DNA from 2 places in the Collinsella sp. OM08-14AT genome. Region 2 is predicted to be linked to the other one. Evidence: riboswitches for the same ligand, from Rfam matches in the RefSeq annotation. Region 2 holds a riboswitch; the other holds the start of a gene.
What was found. Region 2 has a riboswitch for thiamine pyrophosphate ahead of thiC (phosphomethylpyrimidine synthase ThiC). Riboswitches for the same ligand answer to the same signal wherever they lie in the genome.
Positions count from the first base shown of each region.

Region 1: it holds a riboswitch for thiamine pyrophosphate, as region 2 does, so the genes downstream of both, thiM (hydroxyethylthiazole kinase) here and thiC (phosphomethylpyrimidine synthase ThiC) in region 2, are expected to answer to the same signal.

Region 1 covers NZ_QSTE01000006.1:82,098-92,821, forward strand. The annotation lists gene DXC18_RS04910 (carbohydrate-binding domain-containing protein) at 1-844, shown strand, start outside; gene DXC18_RS04915 (alpha/beta hydrolase) at 1,052-1,717, shown strand; gene DXC18_RS04920 (uracil-xanthine permease family protein) at 1,779-3,113, opposite strand; gene DXC18_RS04925 (5-methyltetrahydropteroyltriglutamate--homocysteine S-methyltransferase) at 3,236-4,369, opposite strand; gene DXC18_RS04930 (LysR family transcriptional regulator) at 4,525-5,421, opposite strand; gene DXC18_RS04935 (HAD-IIB family hydrolase) at 5,432-6,340, opposite strand; TPP riboswitch at 6,504-6,614, shown strand; gene thiM (hydroxyethylthiazole kinase) at 6,666-7,505, shown strand; gene DXC18_RS04945 (thiamine-binding protein) at 7,509-7,850, shown strand; gene DXC18_RS04950 (thiamine phosphate synthase) at 7,847-8,542, shown strand; gene DXC18_RS04955 (patatin family protein) at 8,779-9,648, opposite strand; gene DXC18_RS04960 (EAL domain-containing protein) at 9,968-10,724, shown strand, end outside.
Region 2 covers NZ_QSTE01000001.1:37,581-48,304, forward strand. The annotation lists gene DXC18_RS00175 (TIGR02452 family protein) at 1-256, shown strand, start outside; gene DXC18_RS00180 (SGNH/GDSL hydrolase family protein) at 335-994, shown strand; gene thiD (bifunctional hydroxymethylpyrimidine kinase/phosphomethylpyrimidine kinase) at 1,247-2,077, opposite strand; gene thiC (phosphomethylpyrimidine synthase ThiC) at 2,256-3,590, opposite strand; TPP riboswitch at 3,583-3,698, opposite strand; gene DXC18_RS00195 (hypothetical protein) at 3,762-4,283, shown strand; gene DXC18_RS00200 (YaaA family protein) at 4,307-5,116, opposite strand; gene DXC18_RS00205 (aminopeptidase) at 5,220-6,617, opposite strand; gene polA (DNA polymerase I) at 6,784-9,534, shown strand; gene DXC18_RS00215 (Cof-type HAD-IIB family hydrolase) at 9,746-10,573, opposite strand; gene DXC18_RS10505 (hypothetical protein) at 10,533-10,724, opposite strand, start outside.

The DNA.
Region 1 (10,724 bases), on a different contig from region 2:
CCGTGCAAGTAAAGGCAGATACGGTGGCGCCAACGCCCTCTTCACCTACCAGGACGACATCGTCGTCAAGAACGGCTCCACCGTGGACGCGTTTGCGGAAGGCGAGGTTTCGGCTGCATTCTCCACCAGAAACGATCGACCCAACGAGGAGGGTGGCCACATCTACATCAGCGACTCCGTTGTCAAGGCCATAGCCCGCTATGTCGAGAACGGCGACGGCCCCATCCCCTACAGCGAAAACCAAGATGGCGAGACGAGGCGCGAACCCCAAGGCGAGAACATCGGCATCATCGCCCAGACCAGCGAGGGCGTCACACCCGCAGCCATTTCGATCATCCGCAGCAAGGTAACGGCCGAAGGAGATACAACGGCAATCTTTGCCCGTGCCATGAGCGCTGACGGCAAGACAATCGGCACCATCAAGATTGAGAACGCCGCCATCCAGACGCCCGAAGGCGGCAAGGTCATTGACTATCGCAAGCTCCGTGACGGCATCTACGAGGCAGGCCAAGCCATCGGCACGGGCGACGCCACGGTCGACTCCCTCTATATCAAAGCAGTCGCCAAAAGTACGACCATCGCACCTCCCGAGGTAGCCAAGCCGGAAGACCCCAAGCCCGACGAGACCAAGCCCGCAGAAAGCAAGCCCGCGGAGTCCAAGCAGAACCCCAAGCCTGAGGGCTCAAAGCCGACCAAGGCCGTTGCGGCTTCAACCACGAAAGCCAAGACTACCGGCGTGCTCGCGGCAACCGGCGACACCTCGGGTGCGGCCATCGTGGCAACCGTCCTTGCGGGAACAGCCGCTATCGCCGCAGGCACCATGGCGAGCCGTAAGCGTTCTTAGACGCCTCTGCGCACATGGCAGCTCCCGCGAAGGCCCCGAGCCCCAGCACCGTTTAACAACGCCACCGCCGAGCTCCCCTCCGGCGGTGGCGTTTTCCATATGCGTCCGCAGGGGATGCGCGAGATTGTCTTTGGTCTAGCCCAACCGGCATACGCTGGCGTGCGACAATTGGGGCTGCCGATATCACAACACTGAGAGAAGCCCGTCATGGAAGCGCATCAAAAGCAGATAACCGTTTATTCGAATCATACGGAAAGCGCGCCTGTCATCTACCTTCCTGTGGTCGTGGGCGACGGCAGCGAGGTTTATAAGTGTTGCCGAGAGCTCGACTGTCCGCCATTCGCCCTCGTCACCATTGGCGGGCTCGATTGGAATCGCGAGCTGAGCCCCTGGGCATGCGACGGGACCGTACGCGATGCCGAGCCTTTCGGCGGCCAAGCTGCCGATTTTCTTGATGAGCTGCTGAATCAGATAATCCCCCAGGTCGAGTCGTCGCTTCCTCAGCCGCCCACCTGGCGCGGCATTGCCGGCTACTCGCTCGCGGGCCTCTTCGCACTCTGGTCCCTCTGGCAAACCGACGCCTTTGACCGCGCCGCAAGCGCATCGGGGTCGCTATGGTTTCCCGACTTTGTCGACCGTGCCAGCACGGCCCCTTTTGCCGGCAGCCCGCAAGCCGTCTACCTGTCACTCGGCAAAAAGGAAACCAAGACGCCCAACCGCATGATGCGGCATGTACTCGACGACACACGCGCGATGGAAGCGTTGCTCGTCGAGCGCGGCATTCCAACAACGCTGGAGCTCAACCCCGGCAATCACTTTGCCCAAACCGACTTACGCATGGCCCGCGGCATCCACTGGATACTGACACATTAAAAATGGTGCCCACACGCATATACGCATGGGCACCATATCTTGTTTTAGCTGAACGCAGCTGCTACTCAGCAGCCTCCTCAAGCTCGGAGACATCAAACTCAAAGTCGTTACCCGGCAGGATGGCGTTGAGCACAATGCCCACCAGTGAGCCCACGGCAATGCCGGACAGCGAAATGGTCACGCCGCCCAGCTCCAACACGATGGCGCCGGCGGTGCTGTACGCGATGCCGAGCGAAAGCACGAGCACCAGCGCGGCAACCAGCACGTTGCGGTTGTTCTGGAAATCGACCTGGTTCTCGATGAGGTTGCGGACGCCCACAGCGCTGATCATGCCGTAGAGCACGAGCGACACACCGCCGATCACACACGCCGGCATGGCCGCAATGACAGCCGCGAACTTGGGGCAGAACGAAAGCACGATGGCGCAACACGCGGCAATTCGAATTACGCGCGGGTCGAACACGCGCGTCAGGGCGAGCACGCCGGTGTTCTCACCATACGTAGTGTTGGCCGGAGCGCCAAAGAGCGAAGCCAGAATCGTGGCAAGGCCGTCGCCGAGCAGCGTGCGATGCAGACCGGGATCGGCAATGTAGTTGCGCTCGCAAGTCGAACCGATAGCAGAGATATCGCCGATATGCTCGATCATGGTCGCGAAGGCCAGCGGCATGATGGTGATGATGGCCGTCGTGGCAAGACCGCTATCGAACTGCGGCCCAAAGAGTGCAAACACGGTGTTGTCCCACACGATGGGCAGACCGACCCACGGAGCGGCGGCAACGCCCGAGAAATCAACCTCGCCGAGCGCAGCCGCAACGGCATAGCTCACCACAACGCCCAGCAAAATCGGCACGATCTTGACCATGCCACGGCCCCAGATGTTGCAGATGACGATAACAGCAACGCCAATGACAGCCACAAGCCAGTTGGTCTGGCAGTTAGCAATAGCGGAACTTGCCAGGATCAAGCCGATGGAAATGACGATGGGGCCAGTCACCACCGGCGGAAAGAAACGCATGACACGCTTGGCGCCAAACGCGCGGAAGAGCGCCGCCAGCACCGGATAGAGCAGACCGGCACAAGCTACGCCCAGGCAGGCGTAGGGCAAAAGCTCGGTCTCGCCGTTGGGCGCGATTGCGGCATAACCGGCAATAAAGGCAAACGATGAGCCCAAAAATGCCGGCACCTTACCGCGCGACAGGAAGTGGAACAGCAGCGTGCCCAAGCCGGCAAACAAAAGCGTTGCCGATACCGAGAGGCCGGTGAGCACGGGCACCAGCACGGTGGCGCCAAACATGGCAAACAGGTGCTGTAGGCCGAGCAGGAACATGCGCGGGCGGCCGAGCGACGATGCGTCGTAGATGGCATCGCTGACGGCGGGCGTCGAGGACTGGGACATGGATGTCCTTTCGAATGGAAGGGCGATCAGGCATATCGGATAACCTGCCCGAACGATACGATCCGAACCATTGTACGCGATACACTATGCCTCGCACGCGCCGCCACCTGCAAACACTAGCGCTATTTCCAAACGCGCTCGGCAATGCGCTTGACCAGCGCGATCTTTGCCCATTGCTCATCCTCGGTCAGCTTGTTGCCAATCTCGCAGCTGGCAAAGCCGCACTGAGGCGACAGATACAGGTTCTCGAGCGGCACGTACTTTGCGGCTTCACGGATGCGCTCGACGATAACATCCTCGTTCTCGAGCTCTGCCGCCTTGGTGGTTACCAAGCCCAGCACGACCTTCTTGCCGGGGGCAACGTACTTCAGCGGCTCAAAACCGCCGGCGCGCGGCGTATCGAACTCCAGGTAAAATGCATCGACATCCTCGTTTGCGAACAGGTACGGCGCGATGGGGTCATAGCCGCCCTCGAAGGCATAGGTGGAGTGGTAGTTGCCGCGGCACACATGCGTGTTGATGACCAGATCGTCGGGCTTGTCCGCGATGGCGGCATTGTTGAGCGCCACGCCCAGCTCGCTTACCTTTTGCAGGTCGACCGGGCTCATGCCGGTCTTGGACACAAAGTCAGTATCGCAGTAGATGCCCCAGGTGCAGTCATCAAACTGGATGTTGCGGCAGCCTGCTGCGTACAGGTCGGCGATCACCGTGCGATAAGCGGCTGCGATGGCGTCGGCAAGTTCCTCATCGGTCTTATAGACAGCGCGCAGGCTCTCCTGCTGGCCGTCGCAGCGGTCGAGCGTGACTTCGGAGAACGTCTGGATCGGCGCCGGGATGGTCTGGCGCGCAACGTGGCCTTCGCCCTCAAGTGCCTTGACAAACTTAAAGTGCTCGACAAACGGATGATTCTCGCCGCTGATGGGACCGGTCACCACGGCGGTATCGGCCGTGGTCTCCTCGTCGTGGAACATATAGCCCGTACGCGAGGCACGCCGCTCAATACCGTTGAGTCCCCACATAAAATCGAGATGCCAGTAGCTGCGGCGGAACTCGCCGTCGGTAATCACCTGCAGGCCGGCGGCCTTCTGCTTTGCCACCAAATCGCGAATGGCATCGTCCTCGACCGCCTTAAGGCCGGCGGCATCGAGTTTACCCACGGCATAGGCGGCACGCGCATCCTTAACAGCCTGCGGACGAAGAAAGCTGCCGACGATATCGGCGCGAAACGGCGCGTTCGGTTGAGTCGAAGTGCTCATAGATATCTCCCTTTGCATTGGTTGCTTTACTGGGACAGAGTATGAGCGTTCATATGGCCATCGTAAAATATTCGTTTTTAACAGTTTGATATAGATATTTCCTATATCAGTTGGAACTGCCATAAAGAGATTTGACCCGTGCAAGACGCAGAAGTCTAGATATGCTGGCGGATCGCGTCGATATAGGCTTGGCCGTAGCGCGTGAGTGTCGTGTTCTTGCGCGTGATGATGCCGATCTCCATGTACTCGTCCACATCGAGCGGAATCGAGATGATGCCGGGGCCGTTGAGCTCGTGACTGATCACGCCTGAGCATACTGTGTAGCCGTTGAGGCCCATGACCAGGTTGAACAGCGTCGCACGATCGCGCACGCGGATGTTCTTGCGGCGCTCAAACGTCGAGGTCAGTTCCTCGGAATAGTAAAACGAGTTATAGCTGCCCTGCTCATAGGACAAGAATGGGTAGTCCTCGAGGTCTTCGAGCGTCACGCTGGAGCGGTCAGCCAACGGGTGGTCGGCACACACAAAAACGTGCGGCGTGGCGCAGAAGAGCCCTTCGAACACGAGCTCGTTGGCCGCCAGCATGCGCTCGATGACCTCGCGATTGTGCTCCGACAGATACAGGATGCCGAGTTCGCTTTTCATATGCGCGACGTCCTCGATAATCTCGTGAGTCTGCTCCTCGCGCAGGGTAAAGTCGTAGCGCGCGGCATCAAACTCACGAATCACATCGACAAACGCATTAACGGCAAAGGAATAATGCTGGCAACTCACACTAAAGTGCGGCACCTGCTCGGACGTGCCCTTGTACTTACCTTCGAGCAGATCGGCCTGGTCAAGCACCTGGCGCGCGTAGCCCAAGAAGGTCTCGCCCTCCTCGGACACAATGACACCCTTGTTGGTGCGCTCAAAGATGTGCACACCCATCTCGTTTTCGAGATCGCGGATCGACGCGGTAATCGAAGGCTGCGACACGAAGAGCCGGCGCGAGGCCTCGGTGATGCTGCCGCATTCGGCAACTTTGACGACATACCTGAGCTGTTGAAGCTTCATGGCTTTCTCCCTAGACGTTCGTGACGTCGAAACCCGTCGTGCTCATCTGACGCATAAACGACGGCATCTCCCCCGTCGCGGCGCAGGCGGCAATCTGATGCAGAGCCCCGGCAACCGCATCGTCTGCCGCAGCGCCGATATGCCAGCGCGCGGCAGCCGTGACGGCCTCGTTGGCATTGGCGACTGCAACGGAGTTGGGGACGGCACCGATCATGGGCAGGTCGTTATCGGAATCGCCAAATACGGCCACCTCGTCGGACGTCAGGTCCAAAGCGCGCGCCAGCTCCAGCGCAGCGCAACCCTTGTCCCAACCTGCTGGAAGAATGTCGAACAGGCGCACACGATTGTTGGGAAACACGAGCGAGAGCTCCGGTACCTCAGCGGCAACGCGCTCACGTAGCTCCGCGAGCTCCTCACGCGAACGGGCACTCCAGATATTCGCCTTGAACACCGGTGCGTCATCGACAACAGGACGGCACGGGGCCTCTTCGCCCTTGAGCCATGCGTTGCCGCCCGACTCCATGGCGCGGCGCACACGCTCGGGGTCGCTCGTTACACAATAGGCATCGTTATTCCAAAAGTCATCGCCCAGGCTGTAGACCTTCAGATACGTATCGTCGGTCTCTTGCTCCAAGTAGTCAGCCAAGCGCATAAGGGCGGCGTTGTCGGTCGCATGCGAGGCTGCCACCTCGCCGTCCACAAACATGACCTGGCCGTTGCAGAACGCGCCGGTCGAGAAGCACTCGGCGCGATTGCGGAACATCCAGCCCATCGCGGACGGTTGGCGACCCGAAACCGGACCAAAGTGCAGACCCGCCGCCTGCATGGCATGAATGCCCTCGATGGCGTAGTCGCTGGCGCCGTCATGCCCGGCTGGAATCAGCGTATCGTCCATATCGGTCAGCACAAGTTTAATCATAAGGCCCCCTCGGTCATTCTTAATCCCGTCTATTGTACCGACCTGCCAAAAAAGGATAGGTTTATTTTGGCAGGTTTTATCTGGGAAAACGTAAAGCCCCAGTTGTTACCTGCCAAAATAAACCTGTCCCTTTTTGGCAGGTGCGCTAGTATAGGGAACAACAGATTCGATGCGGGAGTGCCGGCGGTGCAAACCACAAGGCTGAGAGGGCATGGGGCCCAATCCTTTGAACCTGTCAGTTAATGCTGGCGTAGGGAGCATGCCGCCTTTTTAGGGGCGCTGTCTATGCACAGCGCCCCTTTTCTATGCCAAGGAGGCATGTGCAGTGATCGATTCGGAACAGCTTAAGCAAAACGTAGTCAAGGCCGTGGAGGAGATTCGCGCCACCAATCCCATGGCCGGCTCCATCACCAACACGGTGACGATTGATTTTGTCGCCAATGCTCAGCTCGCCGTGGGCGGTTCGGCCGCTATGGTCTATCTGCCCGACGAGGGCGAGGCACTCGTTGCCGGCGGCGGCGCCATCTATCTCAACATGGGCACGCTCTTCCCCATCTACGAGCAGACGATTCCCCGCGCAGCCAAGGCGGCACACGACGCCGGCAAGCCCTGGGTGCTCGATCCGGTGGGCCTGGGCATCGGCAGCCTGCGCACCCAGCTGGTAAACGAACTCAAGCAGTACAAACCCGCCATCGTGCGCGGCAACGCCTCCGAGATTATCGCGCTCGCCGGCCTGTGGGGTCTTGAGGGTGAAGCCGCCGATCTGAGCCGCGTGCGCGGCGTCGACACCACCGATACGGTTGACGCCGCCCGCGATGCCGCCGTGGCGCTCGCCCGCTACACCGGTGGCGCCGTAGTGGTCTCGGGTGAGGTCGACCTGATCACCGACGGCACGACCGTGGCCAAATCCCACGGCGGCAGCCCGCTCATGTCCAAGATCACCGGCTGCGGTTGCTCGCAGGGCGGCGTGCTGGCCGTGTACGCCTGTGCCACCGACCCGTTTACGGCAGCCATCTGCGGCACCGCCGTCTACAACGTTGCCGGCACGCGTGCCGCCGCCGTTGCCGATGCCCCGGCAAGCTTTAAGGTCGCCTTTATCGACGAGCTCTACCGCGCGACCGCCCAGGACATCGCCAACAACCAACTCGAGCTCGAGGAGGCATAAGCCATGTCCGAGCCCGCAACCAATGCCGGTATGAACACGCTCGTTGCCGTAGCCATCGCCCCGTGCGGCACCGGCGACGAGCTATCCGCCGAGGTCGCCGAGGCCGTGCGCGTCATTCGCGAGAGCGGCCTTCCCAACCGCACCACCTCGATGTTCACCGAGATCGAGGGCGACTGGGACGAGGTCATGCAGGTCGTGCGCGACGCAACCTTTGTGTTGGCGAACAAGGGCATCCGCACCGAAGTCGTGCTCAAAGCCGATATTCGACCCGGATTTACCGACACCATGACCGGCAAACTCGAGCGCATGGAAGCACAGATCAAAGAGCAGGAGGAAGCACGATGAGTATCCGCGACAACCTTGATATCTCGGCCTATCTGGTACTCGGCCCCGAAAACACGCTGGGACGTCCCGTGGGCGATGTGGTGGCCCAGGCGCTCGATGCAGGCTTTACCTGCATCCAGGTGCGCTCCAAGGTGGCAAGCGCCCGCGAGATCATCGCGCTGACCGGCGACGCCGCGCAGGCTATCGCACAGGCCGGCAAGACCGGTCAGGTCGCCTTGCTGATCGACGACCGCCTGGACTGCGTACTCGCCGCGCGCGAGCAGGGCATCGCTGTCGACGGCGTGCACGTGGGCCAAAGCGATATTCCCGTCGAGGTCTGCCGTAAACTGTTGGGCCCCGACGCCATCGTGGGCCTTTCGGCCCGTTGCGAGGAGATGCTCGAGTACGTCAAGACCGCCGACATGAGCCTGGTCGACTACCTGGGCATCGGTCCACTCCACGAGACCGAGACCAAACGCGACTGCGGACGCGCAGCCGACGGCTCTATCATTACCAAGAGCTTTGAGGACCTGGCCGCACTCCACGCGGCAAGCCCCGTGCCCATCGTGGTGGGCGGCGGCGTCAAGACGGCCGATCTACCGCAGCTCAAGGCTACCGGTGTTGACGGCTTCTTTGTGGTGAGCGCCGTCTGCAGTGCCGACGACCCCTACGCCGCAGCCAAGGAGCTCGTCGACACTTGGCAGCAGGCATAGGCATAGGCCGAGCAGCTTATTCGCGGCCTCATATCTTCAGCAACGGAAAGCGCATCCCAGAATGGACGTCCAAACTGGGATGCGCTTTCCGTATAGAGAACCAGTGGGAAACTGCATCCCAGTCTGAACGCATATTCCGGGATGAACTTTCCGCTACGGGCCTCTCGCGGAAAGCGCATCCCAGTTTGGATCTCCATTCCGGGATGCGCTTTCCGCCGAGATGGCGGCAGCAGCCTCTACCCTGCCAGATATGCCTCCAGTGCCGGCAAGGTCGCCTCCGCATCGCGGCGACCAATCTGGTAGATGCGTTCAAGTTCATCGGGCTCGCGACACAGCGACGGCACCTTCACCGATTCGCTCGGCCGCACCACAAAGATCTCGCCGGCAGCCTCGCGACGTGCCAGGTCATCGAGCGTGGCATTGTAGACCTCATGTCGACGCTCAAGCGCTGCGACAAACTCCGGATAGTGACGGAACACGCGACGCAGCATGGGCATCACGCTGTTGGGCTGCTTCACAAAGCCCGCCGGCTGCGTGAGCACCACGATATTGCGGTCATACCCCTGCGCAAACAGCCATGCACTGGGAATAGAATCGGCCACGCCACCATCCAGATACTTATGCCCGTCAATAGCAACGGGACGCGTCGCCACGGGAATCGCCGACGATGCCCGGATCCACTCGATATCCCGCTCGTCGCCATAGGGCAGGTCGTGGTAGACGGCCTTGCCCGTCTCGATATCGGTACACACGCACGTAAACCGCATGGGGCAGGCGCGATACGCCTCCAGGTCGATGGGATCGCGCTCGATGGGCACCTCGTGATAGGCAAAATCGGCATTGAACATATCGCCGGTTCGCAGCCAGCTGGTCACGCTCGCATAGCGTTTGTCGGCGCAATAGGCCTTGTTATAGCGAATGGCGCGGCCGATCTGGCGCGATTTAAAGTTGTAGCCAAATGCCGCGCCCGCCGAGACGCCCACCATATGGTCGCAGGTCAAACCGTGCTCCATCCAAACGTCGAGCACGCCCGCCGTATACATACCGCGGTAGCCGCCTCCCTCGAGCGCCAGCCCCACCGTGCTCGTCATATTTGACTGTGCCATGCGACCATCTCCGTTCCTGCGTTTTAAAACGGAACAAGTATACCCATCAACAAATATCGTCTCAGTCGCATTTTCATCGAACATCGTCGCGTTACCGTTTGGCGAATAATGGCCGCCCGCAACATGGGCACCCCTACATAATTCCATACACTTGTTTATACTACTCAGTAGTTATCAGCCGAGAGCACGAACCGACAAATAAACCCAACGACGCAGCAAGGCGGGGGCTTGGAAACACGCAAGGCGTTGAGCAGCAACGCATGTGCACAACGAGCTCGCCCGACGCAATCCGCCCCGACCTCAGAAAGCCGCTTACAGTATGGATAACGCCAGCAATAATACCGAAACGCTCGAAAAGACCATCCGTGACCTTCTGGAGCGTCAGGACGATCTGATCAGGACCGCCTTTACCGACGAGCTCACCGGACTTGGCAACCGCGGCGGCTTTACCCGTTCCTTAGAGGAACTCTGGGAGCAGGAACTGCCCGTGACCATGGCGTTTATCGACATCGATAACATTAAGCACTGCAACGACATCTTTGGACATGACGAGGGCAACCGCTATATCTTGCAGGTGAGCCTCTATCTCAAACTGTATATGAAGGTGGACGAGGCGGCATTTCGTCTGGGGGGCGACGAGTTCGCCATCCTATCTACGATTGCGACCGAGGACGACCTTGCCGAACGTCTGGAACACTGCCGAACGGTACTGCTCGAAAACAACGCTTCCAAGATGCCTCACTCGTTTAGCTACGGAGTGGCACACGCCGACCCCGCCCTGGGCGAAGCCCCCAATCGCTTGACGAACGATGCCGATCATCGCATGTACGACTACAAGCTACGTCATGCCGTGCACCTTGATCGACGCAATATCGCACAAGCCCACACCGACGACTTCGAAATAAGCGATCGCATTTTCGACGCCCTTTCGATGCTCAACGAAGGCCGATATTTCTTTATCGAGAACTTGGACAAACATCGAACCCTTTGGTCACAAGGCGCCTTGCGCGATCTTGGTCTTCCTTCGGAGCATATAGACAACTGCCACGATTACTGGAAAACGCGTGTCCATCCCG
Region 2 (10,724 bases):
GGCCGTGGCCGAGCTCTTCCGCAAGGAGCTCGCGTCGGGCGACTTCAAGGTCAAGCAGGTCTTCTTTGCCGTGCCCTCTACGCGCTGGGATGAGGACTTTGCCAAGTTCGAGCACGTGCTGGCAAACTTCCCCGAGCGCAACGAGGAGTCCTATGCCCAGGTTGCCGCCCGCGCCGCAGCCGCTCGCGCCGCCGAGCAGGCCCAGACAGCGGTCGAGGATGATGAGGACGAGGATGACTGGCGCAAGTACCTGTAAGCGGTGCGCGCGATGTGATATGCCAAGCCGACGGGAGGGGTTGCCCCCGTCGGCTTTTTACTGAATGAGGAGCTCAAGATGAAAAACGTTCTGTGCTTTGGTGACAGCAACACCTATGGCTATGATCCGGCGGGCATGCGCGACGGTACCGCGGTGCGCTATGCGCAGGATGTGCGCTGGTGTGGCGTGGTCCAACGTGACTTAGGCGAGGGCTGGCATGTAATTGAAGAAGGCCTCAACGGCCGCACGACGGTACGCGACGACATGTGCCATCTGGACACTAACCTCAACGGCATTCGCGCGCTTCCGATGCTGCTCGAGGCCCATAAGCCGCTGGACGCCATTGTGATCATGCTGGGCACCAACGACTGTAAGACGGTCTTTAACGTGACAGCTTCCGATATCGCCCGTGGCGCCATGGCGCTGATTCGCGCCGTCCGCGCGTTTCCGTGGACCGACGCTGCGCCTTGCCCGCGCATCCTGCTGATGGCTCCTATCAAGATCAAGCCGCAGATCGCCGATGTATATATGACCGATTTTGACGAGCGTTCCGTCGAGGCGTCTGAACATTTTGGCGAGTACTATGCGCACGTGGCCGAGCAGTTTGGCTGCGACTTTTTGAATGCCGCCGAGTTTGCCGAGCCGGGCGATATCGACTATCTGCATATGATGCCCGAAAGCCACGAGAGCTTGGGACATGCCGTGGCAGCCAAGCTCCAAGAGATGCTCGGTGAGTAGCACGGCCCCAAACCACCACAGAGTTCCCCTTGCGGGGGCTTGTTTCGTTTGTTTGTCTTGATCTGTAACAGTTCCAAGGCCGAAAACGGGCTAGATGTTACAGATTAAGATTATTTAGGTCGATATCGATTGTTTGTCTTGATCTGTAACATCTAGGGTCGATTTTGCCGAGTTACTGTTACAGATCGAGATGTTTGTGGGAGCCACCGCAAAGGTGCCTGTCCCCTTTGCGGCGGTTTTGGGCTGCGAATCTTAATATTGCCACATGTGATTGACGGGGCCGGAGCCTTTGCCCATGTTCAGGCCGGCGGCCAGAGCGCCGGTTAGGTAGGCCTTGCCGCCGTTGACGGCGTCGGCAAGATCCATGCCCTGGGCCAGCGCGCAGGCGATGGCGGACGAAAGCGTGCAGCCGGTGCCGTGTGTGTTGTCGGTCTCGATGCGCTTGTGGCGGAACCACGTGGTGAGCGGATCGCCCAGATGGTTGCCCTCGTCATCGAGTGGCGCGGGTTCGGCCAATACATCGTTAGCCTCGTTGACAAGATGCCCACCCTTAACGAGGGATGCGCAACCAAAGCGGCGGGTGAGGAGCATGGCAGCATTTTGCTGTGTGCGCTCGGAGTCGACCTCGTAGTCAAGCAGGGCCATGGCCTCGGGAATATTGGGCGTGATGACGGTTGCTAGTGGGAACAGGCGGCGGGTGAGCGCCTCGGCGGCATCTTCGGTAATCAGCCGTGCGCCCGAGGTGGCTACCATGACGGGGTCGACGACCACGTTTGTCGCGTTCCAGGCGCTCAGGCGGTCGGCGATAACCTCGATAATCTCGGCAGAGGAAACCATGCCGATCTTGACGGCGCTGGGGCGGATATCGTCAAATACGGCGTCGATCTGCGCAGCGACGATATCAGGGGAGATATTCTGCACGGCGGTGACACCGAGCGTGTTTTGTGCGGTGATGGCGGTGATGGCCGTCTCGGCATACAGGCGGTGCGCCGTGATGGTCTTGATGTCGGCCTGAATGCCGGCGCCACCGCTGGAATCGGATCCTGCGATGGACAGGACGGCAGGTACCTTACTGCGATCCATGTTTGCTCCCTTGTTCGGTCGGAATCAAATGGGTCTTTAAGCCAGCATTATAAAGATGCCCGGGCCGACTCTATGTCGAACCCGGGCGGGCGATGCAATCTTTACGCAAATGTAAGCAAATGTTCACACGTCAACAATTGACGAACACCATGTTACCGATTGTGGCTCCGGTGACGAGTTAGTCCTCCATGCCGAGGTCGATCGTCGTGCCTTCGAACACCTTGTTAACGGTGCGGACGGCGCACATCTTGCCGCACATGGTGCAGGTGCCCTCGGTGGCGGCGGGGGATTCTTCGTAGCGTTTCTTGCCGGTGACCGGGTCGAGAGCACACTTCCACATGGCATCCCAGTCGAGCTTGCGGCGTGCCTGGCCCATCTTGTCGTCCATGTCGCGGGCGTGCGGTACCTTCTTGGCGATATCGGCGGCGTGCGCGGCAATCTTAGTGGCCATGAGGCCATCGAGCACGTCCTGGGCGTTGGGCAGGCACAGGTGCTCGGCCGGCGTCACGTAGCACAGGAAGTCGGCACCGGAGCTGGCGGAGATGGCACCGCCGATGGCAGCGGTGATGTGGTCGTAACCCACGCCGATATCGGTCACCAGCGGCCCGAGCACATAGAACGGGGCGTTGTGGCACAGGCGCTTCTGCAGTTTCATGTTGGCGGCGATCTCGTCGAGCGCCATGTGACCCGGGCCCTCGACCATGACTTGGACGCCGGCGGCCCAAGCGCGCTTGCACAGCTTGCCCAGCTCGATCATCTCGGCGGTCTCGGTGGCGTCGTTGGAGTCGTAGAGGCAGCCCGGGCGGCAGGAGTCGCCGAGCGAAATCGTCACGTCGTACTCGTGGCAAATCTCGAGCAGCTCGTCAAAGTACTCGTAGAAGGGGTTTTCGTTGCCGGTGACCTCCATCCAGCCAAACAGCAGCGAGCCGCCGCGGCTCACGATGTTCATCAAGCGGCCGGTCTCCTTAAAGGTCTTGGTGACCGACTTGTTGATGCCGCAGTGGATGGTCATAAAGTCCACGCCGTCCTCGGCGTGCGCGCGCACGACCTCGAACAGGTCATCCTTGGTAAGCTTGACCAGCGGCTTTTCCATGTAGCCGATGGCGTCGTACATGGGGACGGTGCCCACCATGAGCGGCGTCTCGTCGATGAGCTGCTGGCGGAACTGGCGCGTCTTGCCCGAGTTGGAAAGGTCCATGATGGCGTCGGCGCCAAAGTCCTCGGCGATCTTGACCTTCTTCCATTCCTCGGCGGCATCGGCTTTATCGCCCGAGATGCCCAGGTTGACGTTGACCTTAGTAGACAGGCCCTCGCCGACACCAAAGGCGCGCATGCCTTTTTTGATGTGCACGATGTTGGCGGGAATGGCGATGCGGCCGTCGGCCACGCGCTCGCGGATGTACTCGGGGTCGCGATGCTCGCGCTCGGCGACTTCCTTCATCTGCGGCGTGATCTGCCCGGCGCGGGCGAAGTCGATTTGCGTGACGAGCTTGGGCTCGGTCTGTGTGCTCATTGGCACGGCTCCCTTCGTTGGCATTACCCATATCAGGTTTGCGGGTCAGGGCGGGCGCGCCCAGTCTCAGCCTGCCGTCTTGTCCTGCAAGCTCCCCGTTTATGTAATGGGCTCAAGTATAGCTCGAATGGGTACGATTGGCCTAACGAGCGTGCCTGTGGGGAGGCGAACATGGAAGACAAGCATCTATATCGAGAGACGCAATGGGATGTATCGGCCGAGGAAAGCCGTGCGCACCATGGCCTTGTCGCGATTGGTTTTGCGGTGCTTGCCGTGCTGGTGATTGCCTTTTGTATCTGGACGTTTGGCGGTCACGGCGGCGCTGCATGGGAGTTCGAGGCTGATGATAGCCTACCGATTATGACGGTGAGGAGTACTGGCGGTAATGCCAATACGCTCGCCGTTCCAGGCGACTATTGGTATCCGCGCGACGAGTTTGTGCAGCTGCAGTTGAGTGGTGGGTCGATTCCTGGTGAAGAAATCGAACGCGTGACTTACGACGTGGCGCTTAAAACGCTGACGGTGCAGCTCAAAGACCGGGGAGACGTCCCCACGACCATGGATATCGCCCTGACGGAATGGCGTCTGGAGCCTCCTGCGGGTGTTACGGTGTCCGAGGTCGAGCACGTAAAGATTACTTATCAAGATGGCTCGACGAGCGAGATTGCAAAGGCCGATGGCTTGGCGGAGTAACGGGGTGTTTGGAAACGGTGGGCCTATTGTGCCCGCGCGTTCATGAAAACCAGGGAGTCTTTGTCTGAAAGCTCGGGGATGTGACGATAGCCGATGTTGAATGCGGTAAGTTCGCTTGTATCCTCGAGCTTGTTTTCTGCCATCCACCGCACCATGGCGCCGCGCGCCTTTTTGCTGGCGGTCGAGCGCTGGATGGGCTTGCCGTTGCGGATGCCTTCGCCAAAGAGGCATGTGACGACCGTGGCGTCGCCCGCGAGGTGGGGCAGAACGGCTTTGGCATACTCTACGCTGGCGAGGTTGACGATCGTGGTGTTTGAGCCTGCCGGGGCGATAGCCCGCGCGAGCTTGTCGCTCCAAAACGCGTAGAGGTTTCGGGCATCGTCGACGGCGAGCTTCGCGCCCATCTCCAGTCGATACGGTTCAACGGCATGAAAGGGGCGTGCGCATCCGTAAAGGCCCGAGAGGATCCACAGATGGTCTTGCAGCCATGCGAGCTGTGCGGCATCCATGACCTCGGGCGCCATGCTCTGGTATTGAATGCCGTGATAGGACATGACGGCAGGGGAGAGGTGACGGGCGAGTGCGGGATTGTCAAGATCGCCGTTATTCAGGATGGGCCGGAACTCACGCAGGGTGTTGAGGCAAGGTCCCAGCAGTTTGTCACTCACGTTCCACAGCGCCTGCAGGCCGCCGCTGCCTTCATTCCGCTCGATATCTAGCAATGCGCGGTGGAGGCGAGCCGTCTCGTGCGCAGAGGGTGGAATGCCCTGGACTTCAAAAGCATCTTGGGCCGCGCGCATTTGCTTGGCGGGCGAAATGATGACCTGCAGCATGGACTCTCCTCTGCCAAGAAGGAAGTTGCGGTGGAATACGGTCTGTCTTGGCCGTTTATGGGCCAGTTTAGTCCGTATTTCACCGCAACTGATGAAGGGTCGGTTAGGCGCGCTCGAGGAAGGCCTTGTAGCCGCGATAGGCCTCGTAGATATCGGCCTTGTTAGCGACCTCCCACAGGGCGTGCATGGACAGGACGGCAACGCCGGAGTCGATGACGTTCATGCCGTACTCGGCCATGATGTAGGCGATGGTGCCGCCGCCGCCCGCGTTGACGCGGCCGAGCTCGCAGGTCTGGAAGTCAACGCCCGCCTCGTCCATGATGTCGCGGATGAGGGCCACGTACTCGGCGTCGGCGTCGTTGGAGCCGCCCTTGCCGCGGCTGCCCGTGTATTTGTTAAAGCACAGGCCGCGACCCATAAAGGCTGCGTTCTTGGTCTCGAACTTGCCGGCGTAGCCCGGGTCAAAGCCGGCGGACACGTCAGAGGAGAGCATGCGGCTGCGGGCGAGTGCGCGGCGCAGGGCCAGCGGGCTGCTCTCGCCGGCGAGCGTCATGATTTCGGCGACGGTGTTCTCGAAGAAACGGCTCGTCATGCCGGTGGCACCCACGGAACCGATCTCCTCCTTGTCGACGATGAGTGTGATGCTCGTGCGCTCCACGTTGGCGACGTTGATCTGGGCGAGCATGGACGGATAGGCGCAGACACGGTCGTCGTGGCCATAGCCCAGAATCATGGAGCGGTCGAGGCCCATGTCACGGGCGGGGCCGGCGGGCACGACCTCGATCTCGGCGGAGAGGAAGTCCTCCTCCTCGACGTCGTACTGCTCCTTGAGGATATCCAGGAACATCTGCTTGACGGGCTCCTTGGGAGCGTCCTTGTCGTCCTCGTCAAACTTGACGGGGCGGCCGCCCACGATCACGTCGAGGATCTCGGCGTCGACGGCGTCCTTGGCGGGCTTGGCCATCTGCTCGCTCGAGAGGTGGATCAGCAGGTCGGAGACGGTAAAGACCGGGTCGTCGGCCTTGTCACCGATGTTGATGTCGACGGTGGTGCCGTCCTTTTTGCAGATGACGCCCACGAGTGCGAGCGGGGAAGCGACCCAGTGGTAGCTCTTGACGCCGCCATAGTAGTGCGTGTCGAGATAAGCCATGTCGCCGGCCTCGAAGGCGGGGTTCTGCTTGAGGTCCAGGCGCGGCGAGTCCACGTGGGCGCCCAGGATGTTAAAGCCCTGCTCGAGCGGGGCGGTGCCCAGGTTGACGAGCATGAGGTCCTTGCCGTGGTTGGCGGCGTACACCTTGTCGCCGGCCTTGAGCGCGCGGCCCTCGGCGATCACGGTCTCCAGATTGACGTAGCCCGCCTCCTCGGCCATCTTGATACCGGCCTTGACGCACAGGCGCTCGGTCTTGTTCTCACTCAAAAACTGCTTGTAGCCGCGGCAAAGCTCCTCGAGCTCCTCGATCTGCTGTGGCGTGTACTTTTTCCATGCGCAGGGACGCTCCATGACGCAGGCTCCTTTCGGATCGATCGTGCTGGTTGATGTACCGTGAGCCATCGTATCACGCGCGGGCCCGCGGCGGCAGGGAAGCCTGATGTGCGGTGGCCGCGGGGCGGGGAGCGTGTAAACTGGTGTGAGCAAACCGTGCCCAGCCCAAAGCGAGGTATTCAATATGTCTGAAAAGCGCCGTACCTTTGCCGTCATCGACGGCAACTCGCTCATGCATCGCGCCTTCCACGCCGTGCCGCCGACCATGAACGCGCCGGACGGTCGCCCCACCAACGCGATCTTTGGTTTTCTGAACATGTTCCTCAAGATGATCGATGCCTTTAATCCCGACGGCGTTGTCGTGGCGTTTGACAAGGGCAAACCGCGCGTGCGTATGGAGATGCTGCCGCAGTACAAGGCGCAGCGCCCGCCCATGGACCCCGACCTGCACGCGCAGTTCCCCATGATCAAGGAGCTGCTCGCCGCGCTCAACGTGCCCATTTTGCAGTCCGAGGGCTGGGAAGGCGACGATATCCTGGGAACCATGGCGCGCCTGGGCGAGGAGGCCGGCTGCGACATGCTGCTGGTGACCGGCGACCGCGACATGTATCAGCTCGTGACCGAGCACGTCAACGTGGTCTCGACTCGCAAGGGCCTGTCCGACGTGGCGATCATGACGCCCGAGAGCGTGGACGACCTGTATCACGGCATCACGCCGGCGCTCGTGCCCGATTTTTACGGTCTGAAGGGCGATACGTCGGACAACATTCCCGGCGTACCGGGCATCGGCCCCAAAAAGGCGAGTGCGCTCATTGCACAGTACGGCAGCCTGGACGAGGTCATTGCGCACGCTGACGAGGTCAAGGGCAAGATGGGCGAGAACCTGCGTGCACACATCGACGACGCGCTGCTGAGCCGTAAGGTGGCGACCATCCGCACCGATGCGCCCGTCGAGCTCGACTTTGACGCAACGTCCTTCCCGGCGTTTTCTGCCGACGAGGTGTCCGCGGCGCTGGGCACGCTCGGCATCACGGCCATGCAGAACCGTTTCCTCTCGCTGATTGGCGGCGAGGGTGGGGCTGCGGCCGCTGGCAGCGCGTTTGAGATGCCTGCCGTTTCGCGTGCCGCCGCCGGCGATGCCGACGCGCTTGGCGCCGTTGCGGCTGAGGTCTCCCGCGCGATTGATGCCGGCGAGTGGGTCGCCGCCGTGGTGGACGACGACAAGGAAGAGGGCGCGCTCTTTGGACTGACGCGCACGCTGTGGCTGGCGACGTCCAAGGGCCTGTTCGCGCTCGAGGAGGGCGACAGCGGTGCGGCGGCTGAGGTTGAGGGCTTCAACTTCGTCCGCGGCGTGATCGCTGGCGTGCTCGCGCGCCTGTTTATGGAGGGCCGTGTGGCGAGCCCGGATATGAAGGCGCTGCTGCATGAGCTTTCGCCCATTGATTCTTCTGAGCCCGAGCTTATGGATCCGCTGGCCGTCGATTCCACGCGCATCTTCGATACCGTGGTCGCCGCCTACCTGCTGGATTCCGACCGCTCCGAGTTTGATGAGGCGTATCTGGCTGATACCTATCTGCAGATGGCGCTGCCTGCGGCGCGCGGCGCGGAGGGTGCCGGCGAGCACGCTCCTGTTCCCGCTGCCCGCACTGCGGCCCTGACGCTGACGCTCGTGGCGCCGCTGCGCGACCGCATGGCCCGTGAGAACGCTGCCAACGTGTTCGATGGCATCGAGATGCCGCTCGTGCCGGTGCTTGCCAAGATGGAGCGCGCGGGCATGCTCGTGGATCCCGACCGCCTGCGTAATCTGTCCGAGGGCCTGGCGACCCAGATCACCGAGGTCGAGCGCAGCATTCGCGACCTAGCGGGTGATGAGACCTTTAATATTGGCAGTCCCATGCAGCTGTCGCATGTGCTCTTTGATGTGATGGGGCTTCCGACCAAGGGCCTCAAGAAGACTAAGCGCGGCTACTATTCGACCAACGCCAAGGTGCTGAGCGACCTTGCGCGTGACCACGAAATCGTGCGTCTGATCTTGGACTGGCGTGAGAAGTCTAAGATCAAATCCACCTATCTGGACACCCTGGGCCCGCTGCGCCGTGGTGACGGCCGTGTGCACACCACGTACAACCAGACCATCACGGCGACGGGGCGTCTGTCTTCGAGCGACCCCAATCTGCAAAATATTCCGACTCGCTCGGAGCTGGGGCGTACTGTCAAGACGGCGTTTTCGGCAGGCGAGGGAAGCGTCTTTTTGGCGGTGGACTACTCGCAGATCGAGCTGCGTCTGCTGGCACATCTTTCGGGTGACGAGCACTTGGTGCGCGCCTTTAACGAGGGCGAGGACTTCCATGCCGAGACGGCCGCGCGCGTGTTTGGCGTGCCGGTGTCCGAGGTGACGCCCGACTTGCGCAGCCGCGCCAAGGCCGTGAACTTTGGCATCGTGTATGGTCAGCAGGCCTACGGCCTGTCGCAGTCGCTGCATATCTCGATGGCCGAGGCACGCGACATGATCGACCGTTACTACGAGGCCTACCCGGGCGTGCGCACGTTCCTCGACAATGTGGTGGCACGTGCCAAGCAGACGGGCTACGCCGAGACCATGTACGGCCGCCGTCGCCATATTCCTGAGCTCAAGGCCAAAAACCCGCAGCTCCGCGGCTTTGGTGAGCGCACGGCCATGAACCACCCCATGCAGGGTACCGCCGCCGACATCATCAAGATTGCGATGGCCCGCGTGAGCCGCCGTCTGGAAGAAGAAGGCTTTGCCGCTCACATGATCCTGCAGGTACACGACGAACTGGACTTTGAGTGCCCCGTCGACGAAGTCGAGCGCCTAACCACCATGGTCCGCGACGTCATGGAACACGTCGTAGACCTCCGCGTACCGTTGATCGCCGAAGCCAGCACCGGCATAACCTGGGCCGACGCGAAATAGGGAAGCACTCCGTAAGGCAAGCTCGCCCAAGACGCAAGCCCCCACATACTTAAGATTTGGGACAAACACTACTGATTAATTTGTCCCACAGTAACCAAAACAGAGGGGAGCCCCTCCCAACAAGGAGCTCCCCTCTGCTCAAATCATTTCAGCTAAGTATCTAGACACTCAAGACGCCATCTTGGCGCCCGGCTGGGTCCGACGAGCCCCGTTAACGAGCCGCCAAGATGGCGTCGATGAGCGTCAGTACGCCCCCGTCGTTGTTGCTCGGAATGCGCCATTTGGCATGCGCGTTCATGTGCTCCTCGGCATTGTCCACGATAAAGCTATGCCCGACGCGCTCCAGCATGGGGATGTCGTTGTACGTATCGCCCACGGCAGCGGCGTCGGCGATATCGATGCCCAGGCGCTCGCAGAGATGTGCTACGCCCGACCCCTTGTCGACGCCCAGGTTCATAAAGTCGATCCACTCGCGGCCAGCATTGGTGACATAGAGTCGGTCCGAGAATGCCGGGCTGTAGTCCTCGCGAAACGCTGGCTCGGCATCGTAGGCGGGGAAGAAGATCGAAATCTTGTTAGACTCGATGTCAATGCCCTCAAAGCTATCGACGTAGTTGATCGTGTTGTAGTAGACGCTGATCTCGTCGTGGTATTGATGATCGCGGGCAAGTACATAGAACTCGTCGAAGCAGCACAGGACGGGGACAGCGCGCGAATCCTCCGAGGCGCGGCTCAAGACCTGCTGATACAGCGCCACGTCGATAGTGCTCTTATAGATATAGTTGCCGCGGTAGATAACGCACGCGCCGTTATCGGGGCAAAAAGCGATGCGGCTCTTGATGTCCTCAAACATCTCCTCGAGTTTGGGGGCGGGGCGTCCGCTGGCGGGGCAGAACACGATGCCAGCCTCGGCGAGCTTGTCCAGGCGCTCGTCGAGGCCTTGAGGCAGCACGCGCTCGTCGGTCAGTAACGTCTTGTCCATATCGACAGCGAGAATCTTAATGTTGCCGATGTTGGCGTCTGATTCGTAAGTCTGCATAAAACGCGCCTTTCGGTTTCCAGAATGTTTCGGGTGATTGACCCTCTACTTGATAGTCGGGCGTATTTTCGCAGGATTGGCGCATATTTGCATCATCATTCACAAAGTAATGAAAAAACTTTTCAGAAATTTGAATTTGTCGCTTGTACAG